3 linked regions of the Methylosarcina fibrata AML-C10 genome follow. The protein of the gene in region 3 interacts with the protein of the main gene of each other region in a pairwise test. Links are inferred from orthologs where the notes say so. Each region holds a gene or a part of one and is shown on either strand. Other genes may lie near its edges.

Region 1 (5,666 bases), 1.7 Mb from region 3 along the record:
ATCATCCTGCAGGCGATTCCGGTGGGCGGCTTCCGGCTGCTCGACAACGGCGAAGCCGACGACAAGATTATTGCGGTAATGAAAGGGGACGAGTTTTACCGGCAATGGACCGACGTGTCGGACTGTCCGACTTCCTACATCAATCGGCTGATGCACTATTTTTTGACCTATAAAAATCTGCCTGGCGAGAAACCCACCTGCGAAATAACCGATGTGTATGGGCGGGCCGAAGCGCATGAGGTCATCATCCGTTCGATGCAGGATTACATGAGCCTTTTTAACGGCTTGTCGGATTTATGATGGTGCCGAAGAGCGGCCGTTCTTTTCCTCCTTTCAGCAGTTCGTAAAGCTTATGCAGCCGAAATTCGTTCATCTGAGGCTCCATACCGAATTTTCGCTGGTCGACGGCATCGTTAAAATCAAGCCGCTGATGAAACGGCTGGCCGAACTGGCGATGCCTGCGGCGGCGATCACCGATCACGTCAATCTGTTTGCTCTGGTCAAATTTTACCGCGCGGCGATGGCGCAAGGCATCAAGCCGATCGCCGGCTCGGACGTATTGATTTTCAATCCGGAGGAGCCCGCCAATCCCACTCGTCTGACCTTGCTGGCCAAAAACCGACGAGGTTATGTCACGCTGACCGAATTGATCTCGAAAGCCTACCAGGAAGGCCAGCATCAGGGCGTGCCGATGCTCAAACACGACTGGCTGGTTGCCAATCGCGACGGCTTGATTGCCTTGTCGGGCGCGATGCACGGCGACATCGGCAGAGCTCTTTTGGCCGAGAACAAGGACGCCGCGATGCGTCTGGCCGAGCAATGGCGCGCGCTGTTCCCGGATAGTTTCTATCTGGAGCTGCAGCGGGTCGGCAAGCCCGGAGAAGAGCATTACATCGCCGCCGCGCTCGATCTGGCTCTGGCCGCGGATCTGCCGGTCGTCGCCACCAACGACGTGCGCTTTCTCAAGCAGGACGATTTTGCCGCGCACGAGGTCCGGGTCTGCATCAATCAGGGCCGGGTGCTGGACGACACCCGCCGGCCGAAGGATTATACCGATCAGCAGTATCTGCGCAGCAGCGAGGAAATGGCGGCGTTGTTCGCCGATATTCCGGAGGCTCTGGAAAACTCGGTCGAGATTGCCGCGCGCTGCAATCTGGAGCTGACCCTCGGCAAGAATTTTCTGCCGGACTATCCGGTGCCTGCCGGAATGACCTTGGGCGAGGTCATGGCCGAGGCTTCCAGAAAAGGGCTGGAAGAGCGCCTGCAGCATCATCCGCCTTGCGGCAAAAGCAGCGACGAGGAGAACCGGCGCGTTTATGACGAGCGCCTGGAGACCGAATTGCAAGTGATTACCCAGATGGGTTTTCCCGGCTATTTCATGATCGTTGCCGACTTCATTCAGTGGGCCAAGAACCATCAGATCCCGGTCGGCCCCGGACGCGGCTCGGGCGCGGGGTCTCTGGTGGCGTACGCGCTTAAAATCACCGACCTCGATCCGATCGAATTCGACCTGTTGTTCGAGCGCTTTTTGAATCCGGAGCGGATATCGATGCCGGACTTCGACGTCGATTTCTGCATGGATCGGCGCGACGAGGTGATCGATTATGTGGCCGAGCATTACGGCCGCGATCATGTCGCTCAGATCATCACCTACGGCTCGATGGCGGCCAAGGCGGTCATCCGGGATGTCGGCCGGGTACTGGGCTTTTCCTACGGCTTCGTTGACCGGCTGGCCAAGCTGATTCCGTTCGAGATCGGCATGACCCTGGAAAAGGCGCTCAAGGACAGCCCCGAGCTGAAGCAGCTCTACGATACCGAAGAGGAAGTCAAAAGCCTGATCGACATGGCCCGTTCGCTCGAAGGTATGGCCCGGAACGCGGGCAAGCACGCCGGCGGAGTCGTTATTTCTCCGACCAAATTGACCGACTTTACGCCGCTGTATTGCGAGCAGGGCGGGGGCAATCTGGTGACCCAGTTCGACAAGGACGATGTCGAGGCCGTCGGCCTGGTCAAGTTCGACTTTCTGGGTCTGCGCACGTTGACGATCATCGACTGGGCGCTGCAGACGATCAATCAAAAAAACCGGGAAGAAGGCAAACCGCCGATCGATATCAGCACGATTCCGCGGGACGACCCCGCCTCTTACGAACTGTTGAAAAACGCCCAGACGACGGCGGTTTTTCAGCTGGAATCGCGCGGCATGAAAGAGTTGATCAAAAAACTCAAGCCTGACTGCTTCGACGACATCATCGCGCTGGTGGCGCTGTTTCGTCCGGGACCTTTGGAATCGGGCATGGTCGACGACTACATCAACGTCAAGCACGGCGCCAAGGCCGAATACGCCCATCCGCTGCTGATCCCTATTCTGAAACCGACCAACGGCGTTATTCTCTATCAGGAGCAGGTGATGCAGATCGCCCGGGAAATGGCGCAGTATACGCTCGGCGGAGCCGACATGCTCCGGCGCGCGATGGGCAAGAAAAAGCCGGAAGAAATGGCCAAGCAGCGGGAGATCTTCACGCAAGGCGCGGTCGCCAACGGGATCGACGAAGGCATTGCCACTTATATTTTCGATCTGATGGAAAAATTCGCCGGCTACGGTTTCAATAAATCGCACTCGGCCGCCTACGCGCTGGTCGCTTATCAGACCGCCTGGCTGAAGGCGCATTATCCCGCCGCGTTCATGGCCGCCGTCTTGTCCTCGGACATGGACAATACCGACAAGGTCGTGGTGTTGATCGAAGAATGCCGGCAGATGAAGCTGGCGATCTGTCCGCCCGACGTCAACGTGTCCGACTACCGGTTCACCGTCGACCGGAACCACCGCATCGTTTACGGCCTCGGCGCGATCAAGGGCGTGGGCCAGGCCGCGATCGAGGACATGCTCGAGGAACGGGAAAAAAACGGCCCTTTTTCCGGCCTGTACGACCTGTGCAAGCGGGTCGATCTGCGCAAGGTCAACCGAAGGGTGCTGGAAGCGCTGTGCCGGGCCGGAGCCTTTGATCAATTCGATGCCAACCGGGCCGCCCATCTGGCCGAGCTGGCGACCGCGTTAAAAGTGGCCGAACAGCATGAAAAGGTGGTGCAAACCGGGCAAAACGATTTGTTCGGGCTGGCGGTATCCAGCGCCGGCGAGGCGGACGAGAAAGCTTATGCCAATGCCGTGGCGCCCTGGTCGGACAATGAACGTCTGGCCGCGGAAAAATTGACGCTCGGCCTGTTTTTGACCGGGCATCCGATCGATCAGTACGAGCAGGAAATCAAACAGTTTACTCACGGCAAGATCGCCGCGCTTCAGGGCGAGGTGGAGCGTTCGAAAGGAAAGATGGAAGCGCGCGTGGCCGGGCTGGTCATCGATATCCGCACGCGGCAAAGCAAGAGCGGCAAAACCATGGGCTTTGCCGTCATCGACGACCGGTCGGGCCGGCTCGAACTGGCGGTCTATAGCGACGTCTACGAAAAATACCGGAATTTGCTGTCGCGCGATACGCTTTTGGTGAGCGAAGGTTCGCTGACGGTGGACGATTTTACCGGATCCCTGCGGCTCACCGCGGAGAAGCTTTACAGTATCGAAGAGGCCCGGGACGCCTTCGCGAGAGGTCTGCAATTGACCTGGAACGCCGCCGACAACGGCGATTCCATCGTCCGCAAGTTGACTCCCGAACTGATTCCGTTCAAAGGCGGCGGCTGCCCCATTCTGATCGATTACCGATCGGCACAGGCTCAGGCGCTGGTACGGCTGGGCGACGAGTGGCGCGTTCGAGCCACCGATGAACTGATTCTGCGGTTAAAGCGCCTGCTTGGAACGCAAGCGGTGGATGTTAAATACCGGTAAAACCACCGGAACAGCGCTTGGAAAATGCCTGATCGAGAAAGGCAATCAAGCGGCCGGGCACGAAATGCGGGGCGGGTCTCGGCGGACTGCCGGATAAAGCTAAAGCGTTTGCCTGGTAAAGCGGGGTAGGCCCTTGATGACGGTACTTTCGATGTCGAGAAACTGTAAACCCATCAGCGTTTCGTCGTTCGGCAGATGCTCAAGCCAGATGATCCGGACGTCGCCGCTCAATTCGAGCGGTTTGAAACTGAATACCGTGATCGTATTTTCTTCGACGTCTATTCTTTTGTTCAATTGAATCATCAAACCGAGAAACGACACGTTGACCATATTGAATTCGTGGTATTGTCCGTTCAGTAAAATCCTTCCCGAGCCCTGCATTCTTTTTCTGTATTCTTTTCTCGAATAAAGAGAATGATCGTTTTCAAAGGACAGCGTCTTGAATTCCATGGCAATCAGAAGGCTGTCTTTTAGCATGTCCACCCGGATGATTTCGGCTTCTCCCGTCAGGTTCATTTCGGGAAGGAACAGGTCCACTAAAGTGGAGCCTTTCAGGACGTCGAATATGGCATCGATCGTTGTTGCAGGGCTCTCCGGATTATTCCGTAATTCGGCCAGTAATCCGGTGATCGACAGATTTTTGACGATGATGTTTTGTTCCTGTCCGCCGAAATAAATCAAACCGTGCAATTCCAGGTTTTTACGATGCGATCGCTGTATTTTTGAGTTCATCCGACTCTCCTCGCCTTTCGTTTTCTTATCGGTTATTACTGGCGGATATAATACTTTTTAATTGTAAAAATTATAGCTGGCGAATTCAGGTTATGGCTATGGAATTAAGTGACCAGCAAGAAATTGACTGTTTCATAAATTTTCTGCGGTGAGTAACCGCTCTCCGGTTTCATCGGCAAAGCGGAGATTGGCGCAGGCTCGAGGAAAATAACAAAGAGAAAGGCAAAGACGACTTCTTTGATGACCCCGCTCGTCTTCTATTTTGTGAAAGGCTGTCCATTGGCTGCGGCGGCTGATTTTTTTCAGTTTTTTCGCACAATTCAAACGGCAGAAATCGGTCTTTAATAGGGCGTTATCCGGAATCAAGGCTTTAATTTCCAATTTATTACATGTCATAATGTAGGCCGGATAAAACAGGATTTTTTGATACACCCTAATTTTAAAATCGACGCGAGGAGAAACCGTGAGAAAAATTCATATCCAAATCAGTTCATTTGTCTCCGCAGTTCTAATTGGATTAACCATCTGGTCGCTGGCGAACGCGACTACGCCGGAAGAAAGCAAAGCTCAGGGCAAAGCCTTTCTGGCGCAAAATGCCCAAAAAGCAAACGTCATCACTACCGCCAGCGGCTTACAATACGAAGTCATCAAGAAAGGAAACGGCAAGACGTCTCCTACGGCAACCGACAACGTGACCGTACATTACAAAGGCACTACGATCGACGGCAAGGAATTTGACAGTTCCTACGGCCGCGGCGTACCCGCCACCTTTCCGTTGAATCAGGTCATCAAAGGCTGGACCGAAGGCGTTCAGTTGATGAAGGAAGGTGACCAATTTCGTTTTTTCATTCCATCCGAACTGGCCTATGGCGCTCACGGCGCCGGGCCGATCGGTCCTAATGAAACATTGATTTTCGATGTTGAATTAATCAAGATTAATTAAATTACCGTAATAAAATGCGGGCTCCGCTCATGTCCCCGTGATCCGGAAGCCCGCAGTCTGTTTTCGTTTTCAGTGGCGGAATAGCGGTTCCGCCGTCGTTGTCTTGTTTCTTTTGTGCGGATAGAGGGCGGGCTTCGCTGCCCGACAATGACAAGC
Region 2 (4,425 bases), 620 kb from region 3 along the record:
GCTTGACGGTGCGAGGCAACAGCAGTCTATAATGCAACAGTCATCCCTCCACCCGATCCTTACTGCTTGCTAGACATCTTTTTGAGGCCGCTATGAAAGGCGATAAGAAAGTCATTGAGTTTCTGAACAAGGTACTGACCAACGAACTGACCGCGATAAACCAGTATTTTTTACATGCGCGCATGTATAAGAATTGGGGCTTCCACAAACTCAACGACAGGGTCTATCACGAATCCATTGACGAGATGAAGCACGCCGATTCGTTGATAGAACGCATTCTCTTCCTCGAAGGACTGCCCAACCTGCAGAATCTCGACAAGTTGAGAATCGGCGAACATCCCAAAGAAATGCTCGAATGCGATTTAAAGCTGGTTCAGGCGGCGATAGTTCTGCTCAAAAAAGCGATAGCCCATTGCGAAACCGTGCAGGATTATTTTTCCAGAGAAATTTTCAACCACATTCTCAAAAGTGAAGAAGAACACGTCGACTGGCTGGAAACCCAACTGGAAATCATCGAGTCGATCGGCCTGCCTAATTATTTGCAATCCCAGTTGTAATTGTAAGGCTCTGCGGCTTGGACCGGCTTAATCGGTCCAGTGGCCGGCCCTGTTGCGACGAAAATCCGGAACCGGGCCTTGCAGGTCTTTTTTAATACGGCGCCGAACAAGGCGCAGCAATTCCCGCCGCAATGCAAATCCTGTCGACTGACTATTAGTTTAAGTAGCGGTCTACCGGCATCCGAGTATAATATCCTTAATTTTGTTCCGATTGTATTTCGGCCCCACTGAAGAACACGCCATGTCTCGGATTATCGTTTGTGCTCTGTACAAATTCGTCAGGCTGAATAATTTTCAGGCTTTGCGCCAGCCTTTGTTACAGGTCATGGAAGAAAACGGAATCCGGGGGACGCTGCTGTTGGCTCATGAAGGCATCAACGGCACCGTGGCCGGTTCCCGCTCCGGCATCGACGCTCTGCTGTCCTGGCTCAGAAGTGAGCCCAGCCTGGCCGATATCGACTGTAAAGAATCCTATACCGATGCAGTGCCTTTCAATCGAGCCAAAGTCAAGCTGAAAAAAGAGATCGTCACGATGGGCATCGAAGGAGTGGATCCTACTCGGGCCGTCGGCACCTACGTCAGTCCGGAAGACTGGAATGCGTTGATCGAGAACCCCGAAGTGCTGCTGATCGATACCCGCAACGACTATGAGTTTGAGGTAGGCACTTTCAAAAACGCCGTCAATCCGAAAACCGAAAGTTTTCGCGAATTTCCCCGCTATGTGAAAGAACATCTCGACCCTTCCCGGCATAAAAAAGTGGCGATGTTTTGCACCGGCGGAATTCGCTGTGAAAAATCCACGGCATTTCTTAAAGAGCAGGGTTTTGAGGAAGTGTATCATCTCAAAGGCGGCATTTTGAATTACCTGGAAAAGGTGCCTGAACAGAAAACGTTATGGCAGGGCGAGTGCTTCGTCTTTGACGAGCGGGTGACCGTGAATCATCGATTGCAGAAAGGCCGTTACGATCTGTGCAATGGCTGCCGCATGCCCATTACCGAAGCGGATAAAGCCCATGAAAAATACCGGCAGGGCGTAAGTTGCCCTCATTGTTACGACAGGACTAGCGAAGAGCAGAAACGCCGTTTTCTGGAGCGGGAAAAACAAACCCGCTTGGCCAGGGAGCGGGGCGAACCGCATAGGGGATCGGCTGCGGCGAAGGCGCTCGCCTTGAAACGGAAAGCCAAATTGCAGCGCCGGTCCTCTTCTCTAAAAAGAGAGCTCGAAAAAGCATAAACATCATTTTTTCCGGATAATTCATCAAGCAAATGAAAGCGCAACTTGGTAAAAAAGCTCCCTTATTGGCGGTGTCCGAATGGGTTCAAGGCGGACCGGTCAATTTCGATCAATTGACGGGCAAAGTCGTTCTGGTTGAGGTTTTTCAGGTCAACTGCCCCGGATGTTTTTTATATTCTCTGCCGTTGGCTATCGATCTGTACCGCAAATATGCAGAACGGGGCCTGGTGGTATTGGGCGTGGCCACGGCCTTTGAAGATTTCGACAAAAATACGCTGGACAATTTGCACCGATTGGCCGAGAAAGGCGAGGTTATCGGCGAAACATTAAACATGCTGAACCGGCACGGTAAATTAAAGGAAGGGCATCTGTCTTACCGGATTCCTTTTCCGTTGGCGATGGATAAATTAAAAAAACGCGAGCAAGCGGTGACCGAGGCGGAAATCATGGATTTCATCCGGGAACAGATTCCCAACTTCGAGCATCATCCCGCCGATTATCAGCGCCAGATTCGGGAGCAGGTGCAGCGTTATTTTCAATCCCTGGAGTATCGCGCCGAAACGTTCGAATCGTACAATTTGAAAGGCACCCCGTCGCATATTCTGGTGGATCAGCAGGGTGTGCTCGTCGAATGCACATTCGGCGCCGATCCGGACCTGGAAGCCCGGATAGTCAATTTGTTGCAGTACTGACGGATCAGCCGCAGTCGGCCAATACGATCGCCCGGGTCGGCGCCGGCAGCCCTTCCCGAGTCAGATCGGGATTTTCCGGATCGAGGAAAGACGCCAGCGAATGAAACGTCATCCATTCGGTCGTGCGTTGTTCCTGAGTGCTGGTTCGAGTGATGTCGACCACGCGGCTATTGACGAAGCCGCAGCGTTTCAGCCAACCGATCAAGGTGTCGCAACTGGGCAGGAACCAGACGTTGCGCATGTTGGCATAGCGGTCTTCCGGAACCAGCACCCGGCCCGGGCCGCCGTCGATAATCAAGGTTTCCAGCACCAGTTGGCCGCCCGGCTTCAGCAACTGCTTCAATTCGAGCAGGTGATCGATGGGCGAGCGCCGATGGTAAAGCACGCCCATCGAAAATACGGCGTCGAACGCTTTCAGGTTGTTCGGCAACTGTTCGATGCCCAGCGGCAACACGTACACGGGCGCTTCGCCGTGCAATCGTCTGATCATTTGAAACTGCATGACGTTCAGCAGCAAAGGATCGATGCCGATCACCGTTTTCGCTCCGGCGCCGAGCATGCGCCAGCAGTGATAGCCGTTACCGCAGCCGACGTCCAGAACCAGCTTGTGTTTCAGCGGGGCAATGTGATTTTTCAGGCGGTCCCACTTCCAATCGGAACGCCATTCGCAGTCGAGGTGAATGCCGAACAGGTTATAAGGTCCTTTGCGCCAGGGATGCAGCGCCATTAAACGGGTTTTGAGCCGTTCTTTTTCCGCTTCGGACAAATCCTCCGGCCGGCCTATCCGGACTGCATCGGTATCCAGGGCGTTTTGCGAGGCCGCCGAGGCGGGCACGCTGTCGATTTGATTTAGCCAATAGCTCAAGTTGCCGTGAGTAGACGGGTCGAAAGCTTTGGCCAACTGTTCGGGCAGCATCGCTGCCCAGGCCCCGGCTTTGGCTTCGAACAGGGCGTCGTACAGGGGTTGATAATTCATCGTTTCAGCGCGATGGTTTTCATCGCAGGGATCCGGCAAAAAATAAACAAAAAAGGCAGCTTCCCAAATGGAAAATGAATCTGTCGGAACGGATTATCGGGAAAAGTATGCTTAAATCAATGTATTGTCGATATGGCCGAATTTGACTGCCAGCCGGGTCAGTTCCACGTCGTTTTTGACGTGCAGCTTCTCGTAGAGACGGTAACGATAGGTATTCACCGTTTTATCGCTCAATACCAGAATTTTTGCCATTTCCTGAATGGTCTTTCCTTGCAGGATCAAGGTCACCACTTCGGCTTCCCGATGAGACAGCTTGGCAAACGGAGATTCCTGATTTCCGGGAAGCGACTGAAAAGCAAGATTTTCGGCGACGTCCGAGCACAGATAGCGTTTGCCTTCCATAACCCGGTGAATGCCCTGGATCATTTCGTCGACCGGCGAACTTTTGGAAATAAAACCCATTACGCCCAGTTTTAACAACTGCTGAGGAATGGGGCCGTCGTTTTTTACGGAAAGAGCAATAATCTTTATGTCGGGATTGTATCGCAATATTCTGCGGCTGGCTTCCACGCCTCCGATTCCCGGCATGTTAACATCCATCATGACGACGTCCGGAGACAGTTTGACTACCGCCTGCGTCGCTTCTTCCCCCGATTTGGCGACTCCGACGACTTTGATGTCTTCCGCCGAATTCAGCAAAGCCTCAATGCCGGTACGGACAAGCTCGTGATCATCTACAAGCAGCACACTAATCATCTTTCATCATTGCGGTCGGCTAAAGAAACGGCTTCAAAAACGGAATGTAAATGATCGCGATGAGAGCAAGGGTCATTCATATCGGTGCATCTAATTAAGCAGTAAGTAAACCAAGCTTGAAGATAGGTTATCTTAAAATGGGCAAAAGAAATAGAATAATTATACCTCTCTAGCATTATTTGTCTTCGTCTATTGATGGCAATTGTCAAA
Region 3 (2,707 bases):
TGCCGAACCCTAAAGTGGGTACGGTGACTCCGGATGTTGCCACCGCAGTCAGAAACGCCAAGTCCGGCCAGGTGCGTTATCGTACCGACAAGGCGGGCATTATTCATTGTACTTTGGGAAAGCTCACCTTCGACGCTGACGCCATTCAGGGCAATCTGGAAGCGTTGTTGTCGGATTTGAGAAAGGCAAAACCCGCTTCTTCAAAGGGTGTTTACATCAAAAAAGTCACATTGTCGTCAACCATGGGTCCCGGCTTGTGGCTGGATCACAGCAGTTTGGCGGGATAACCAATTATTTATAAGGCTTTGGGTTGCCGGTATTAACGGCAACCGTCAAAGACCGCAGGCGTTGCAAAACTTAATCTGTCCTGCGCAGACGGAAGCTGGAACCTAAAATCTGGGGAAAGGGACCGTAAGGTGCATCCACCTGGATGCGTTTTATCATTCTGAAATTTTTTCAGAAAAATACCGGAGGTAAGCTGTGGCACTAAATTTGGATGGCAAGAAAGCCGTCGTCGAAGAGGTCGCTGAATTCGCCGCTAAAGCTCATTCCGCCGTTGCTGCGGAATATCGCGGGTTGACTGTTACGGAGCTGACCGAACTTCGAAAAACTGCGAGAGAAACAGGCGTTTATCTGCGAGTAGTAAAAAATACACTGGCAAGGCGGGCCGTTTCCGGAACGGAATTTGAATGCATGCAGAATGGCCTGGTTGGGCCTTTGTTGCTGGCATTTTCAATGGAAGATCCGGGTTCGGCAGCGCGCTTGATCAGTAATTTTGCCAAAACGCATGATAAGCTGATTACCAAGATTGTGGCTATCGGAGGGCAATCCTACGGGCCGTCTGAGCTGAATCGGCTGGCAAGTTTGCCGACGCGCGATCAGGGCATCGGCTTGCTGATGTCGGTGATGAAAGCGCCGGTAGAGAAGCTCGCTCGGACCTTGGCAGCGATCAAGGACCTGAAAGAAGCGGCATAGGCTTGGCTAAAACCCGATTAATACCACTATTTAGAGGAAAACAAGATGGCAGTAACAAAAGAAGATATATTGGAAGCGGTATCCAACATGACCGTTATGGAAATCGTTGATTTGATTTCCGCGATGGAAGAAAAATTCGGCGTGTCCGCGGCTGCGGTGGCCGTCGCCGCTCCGGCAGCCGGCGCCGCTGCGGCAGCGGTCGAAGAGCAAACCGAGTTCGACCTGATACTGACTGGCTTCGGCGAAAACAAGGTCGCGGTGATCAAGGCGGTACGCGGAATGACCGGTCTGGGATTGAAAGAAGCAAAGGATGCCGTAGAAGGCGTTCCTACTACATTGAAGGAAGGCATATCCAAGGCAGAAGCCGAAGATTTCAAAAAGCAATTGCTGGAAGCCGGCGCTACGGTTGAAATCAAATAAACAGCAGCGCCTTAGTATGTAAGGGGTGATGGCGAATCACCCTAATTCAAATATGGCTGGTGGCGATTTTGTCACCGGCCTTTTACTGTTTGCAAAACCTGCACAGTAGAAAATTCTCAATGACGAAAAGGTTTGGAATCCATATGTCCTACTCTTTTACAGAAAAAAAGCGTATTCGTAACAACTTTGGGAAAAGTAAGGAAGTACTTGACGTCCCGTATCTTTTGGCAACGCAGATAAATTCCTACGCCAGTTTTTTGCAAGACGGGGTTTTTCCCGAAAAGCGGGCGGACATAGGATTGCATGCCGCATTTTCCAGTGTTTTTCCAATTGAAAGCCATTCCGGCTATGCAGTATTGGAATATGTAAGATACCGGTTGGGAGAACCCGTATTCGATGTAAGAGAGTGTCAGCAACGCGGCGCTACCTATGCCGCGCCTTTAAGAGTATTGGTCCGTCTGGTTATCTACGATAAGGATGCGCCGGCTACTGCAAAAGTGGTCAAGGACATTCGCGAGCAGGAAGTCTACATGGGCGAACTGCCGCTGATGACGGAAAACGGAACTTTCGTAATTAACGGAACCGAGCGGGTCATCGTTTCTCAGTTGCACCGTTCGCCCGGCGTTTTTTTCGACCACGACAAAGGAAAGACCCATTCGTCGGGAAAACTGTTGTTTAATGCCCGCGTTATTCCTTATCGCGGCTCCTGGCTGGACTTTGAATTCGACCACAAAGATTGCGTTTACGTCCGGATCGACCGGCGGCGGAAAATTCCGGCAACGATCCTGTTGCGCGCCTTGGGCATGGATAACGAAGAAATCATCAATATTTTCTTCGAAAAAAATCACTTTACCGTTACCGCCGATCAGTGTCTGTTTCAAATCATTCCCGAAAGAATGCGCGGCGAAATAGCGGCGTTCGACATCAAGCACGAAGGCAAGGTACTGGTTCAGGAAGGCCGGCGCATCACCAGCAAACACATCCGGGAAATGATCAAGGCCGGCTTGTCGGAAGTGGACGTGCCGAGGGACTATCTGATCGGCAAGATACTCGCGAACAATATTATCGATCCATCCACAGGGGAATTGATTGCGAACGTCAACGACGAGGTGACCTCGACCACTCTCGACCGTTGCATCGAAAATGGCATCACCGACATTGACACTTTGTTCGTCAATGATCTGGACAAAGGTCCGTATATGTCCAATGCGATGAAACTGGACGTGACGACGAATACTCTGGAAGCCTTGGTTGAGATTTACCGGATGATGCGTCCGGGCGAGCCGCCTACCAAAGAATCGGCGGAAAATCT

Evidence for each region. The genes of interacting proteins can lie anywhere in the genome.
Region 1: the proteins of rplL (region 3) and dnaE interact in binary tests that used the Escherichia coli proteins (3 or more experiments, as listed by UniProt). The link is inferred for Methylosarcina fibrata AML-C10 from one-to-one orthologs.
Region 2: the proteins of rplL (region 3) and trhO interact in binary tests that used the Escherichia coli proteins (3 or more experiments, as listed by UniProt). The link is inferred for Methylosarcina fibrata AML-C10 from one-to-one orthologs.

Annotation. Positions count from the first base shown.
Region 1 is NZ_KB889965.1:2,683,958-2,689,623, reverse strand. The notes cover bases 1-4,035. They hold dnaE (DNA polymerase III subunit alpha), read left to right. Parts: upstream 1-352; coding sequence 353-3,835; downstream 3,836-4,035. Other genes in these bases: A3OW_RS0112665 (PilZ domain-containing protein), read right to left, coding at 3,935-4,035; A3OW_RS0112675 (inorganic pyrophosphatase), read left to right, coding at 1-300. Also shown: more of A3OW_RS0112665, read right to left, coding at 4,036-4,567; A3OW_RS0112660 (hypothetical protein), read right to left, coding at 4,700-4,948; A3OW_RS0112655 (FKBP-type peptidyl-prolyl cis-trans isomerase), read left to right, coding at 5,031-5,510. UniProt on the Escherichia coli protein: DNA polymerase III is a complex, multichain enzyme responsible for most of the replicative synthesis in bacteria. This DNA polymerase also exhibits 3' to 5' exonuclease activity. The alpha chain is the DNA polymerase catalytic subunit.
Region 2 is NZ_KB889965.1:3,735,867-3,740,291, reverse strand. What follows is about bases 1-2,794. They hold trhO (oxygen-dependent tRNA uridine(34) hydroxylase TrhO), read left to right. Parts: upstream 1-798; coding sequence 799-1,791; downstream 1,792-2,794. Other genes in these bases: cmoB (tRNA 5-methoxyuridine(34)/uridine 5-oxyacetic acid(34) synthase CmoB), read right to left, coding at 2,488-2,794; A3OW_RS0117430 (peroxiredoxin family protein), read left to right, coding at 1,824-2,483; bfr (bacterioferritin), read left to right, coding at 93-557; A3OW_RS27325 ((2Fe-2S)-binding protein), read left to right, coding at 1-73. Also shown: more of cmoB, read right to left, coding at 2,795-3,459; A3OW_RS0117420 (response regulator), read right to left, coding at 3,571-4,215. UniProt on the Escherichia coli protein: Catalyzes oxygen-dependent 5-hydroxyuridine (ho5U) modification at position 34 in tRNAs, the first step in 5-carboxymethoxyuridine (cmo5U) biosynthesis.
Region 3 is NZ_KB889965.1:4,356,947-4,359,653, forward strand. It holds rplL (50S ribosomal protein L7/L12), read left to right. Parts: upstream 1-1,020; coding sequence 1,021-1,395; downstream 1,396-2,707. Other genes in the region: rplA (50S ribosomal protein L1), read left to right, coding at 1-287; rplJ (50S ribosomal protein L10), read left to right, coding at 481-975; rpoB (DNA-directed RNA polymerase subunit beta), read left to right, coding at 1,539-2,707. UniProt on the Escherichia coli protein: The binding site for several of the GTPase factors involved in protein synthesis (IF-2, EF-Tu, EF-G and RF3). Is thus essential for accurate translation.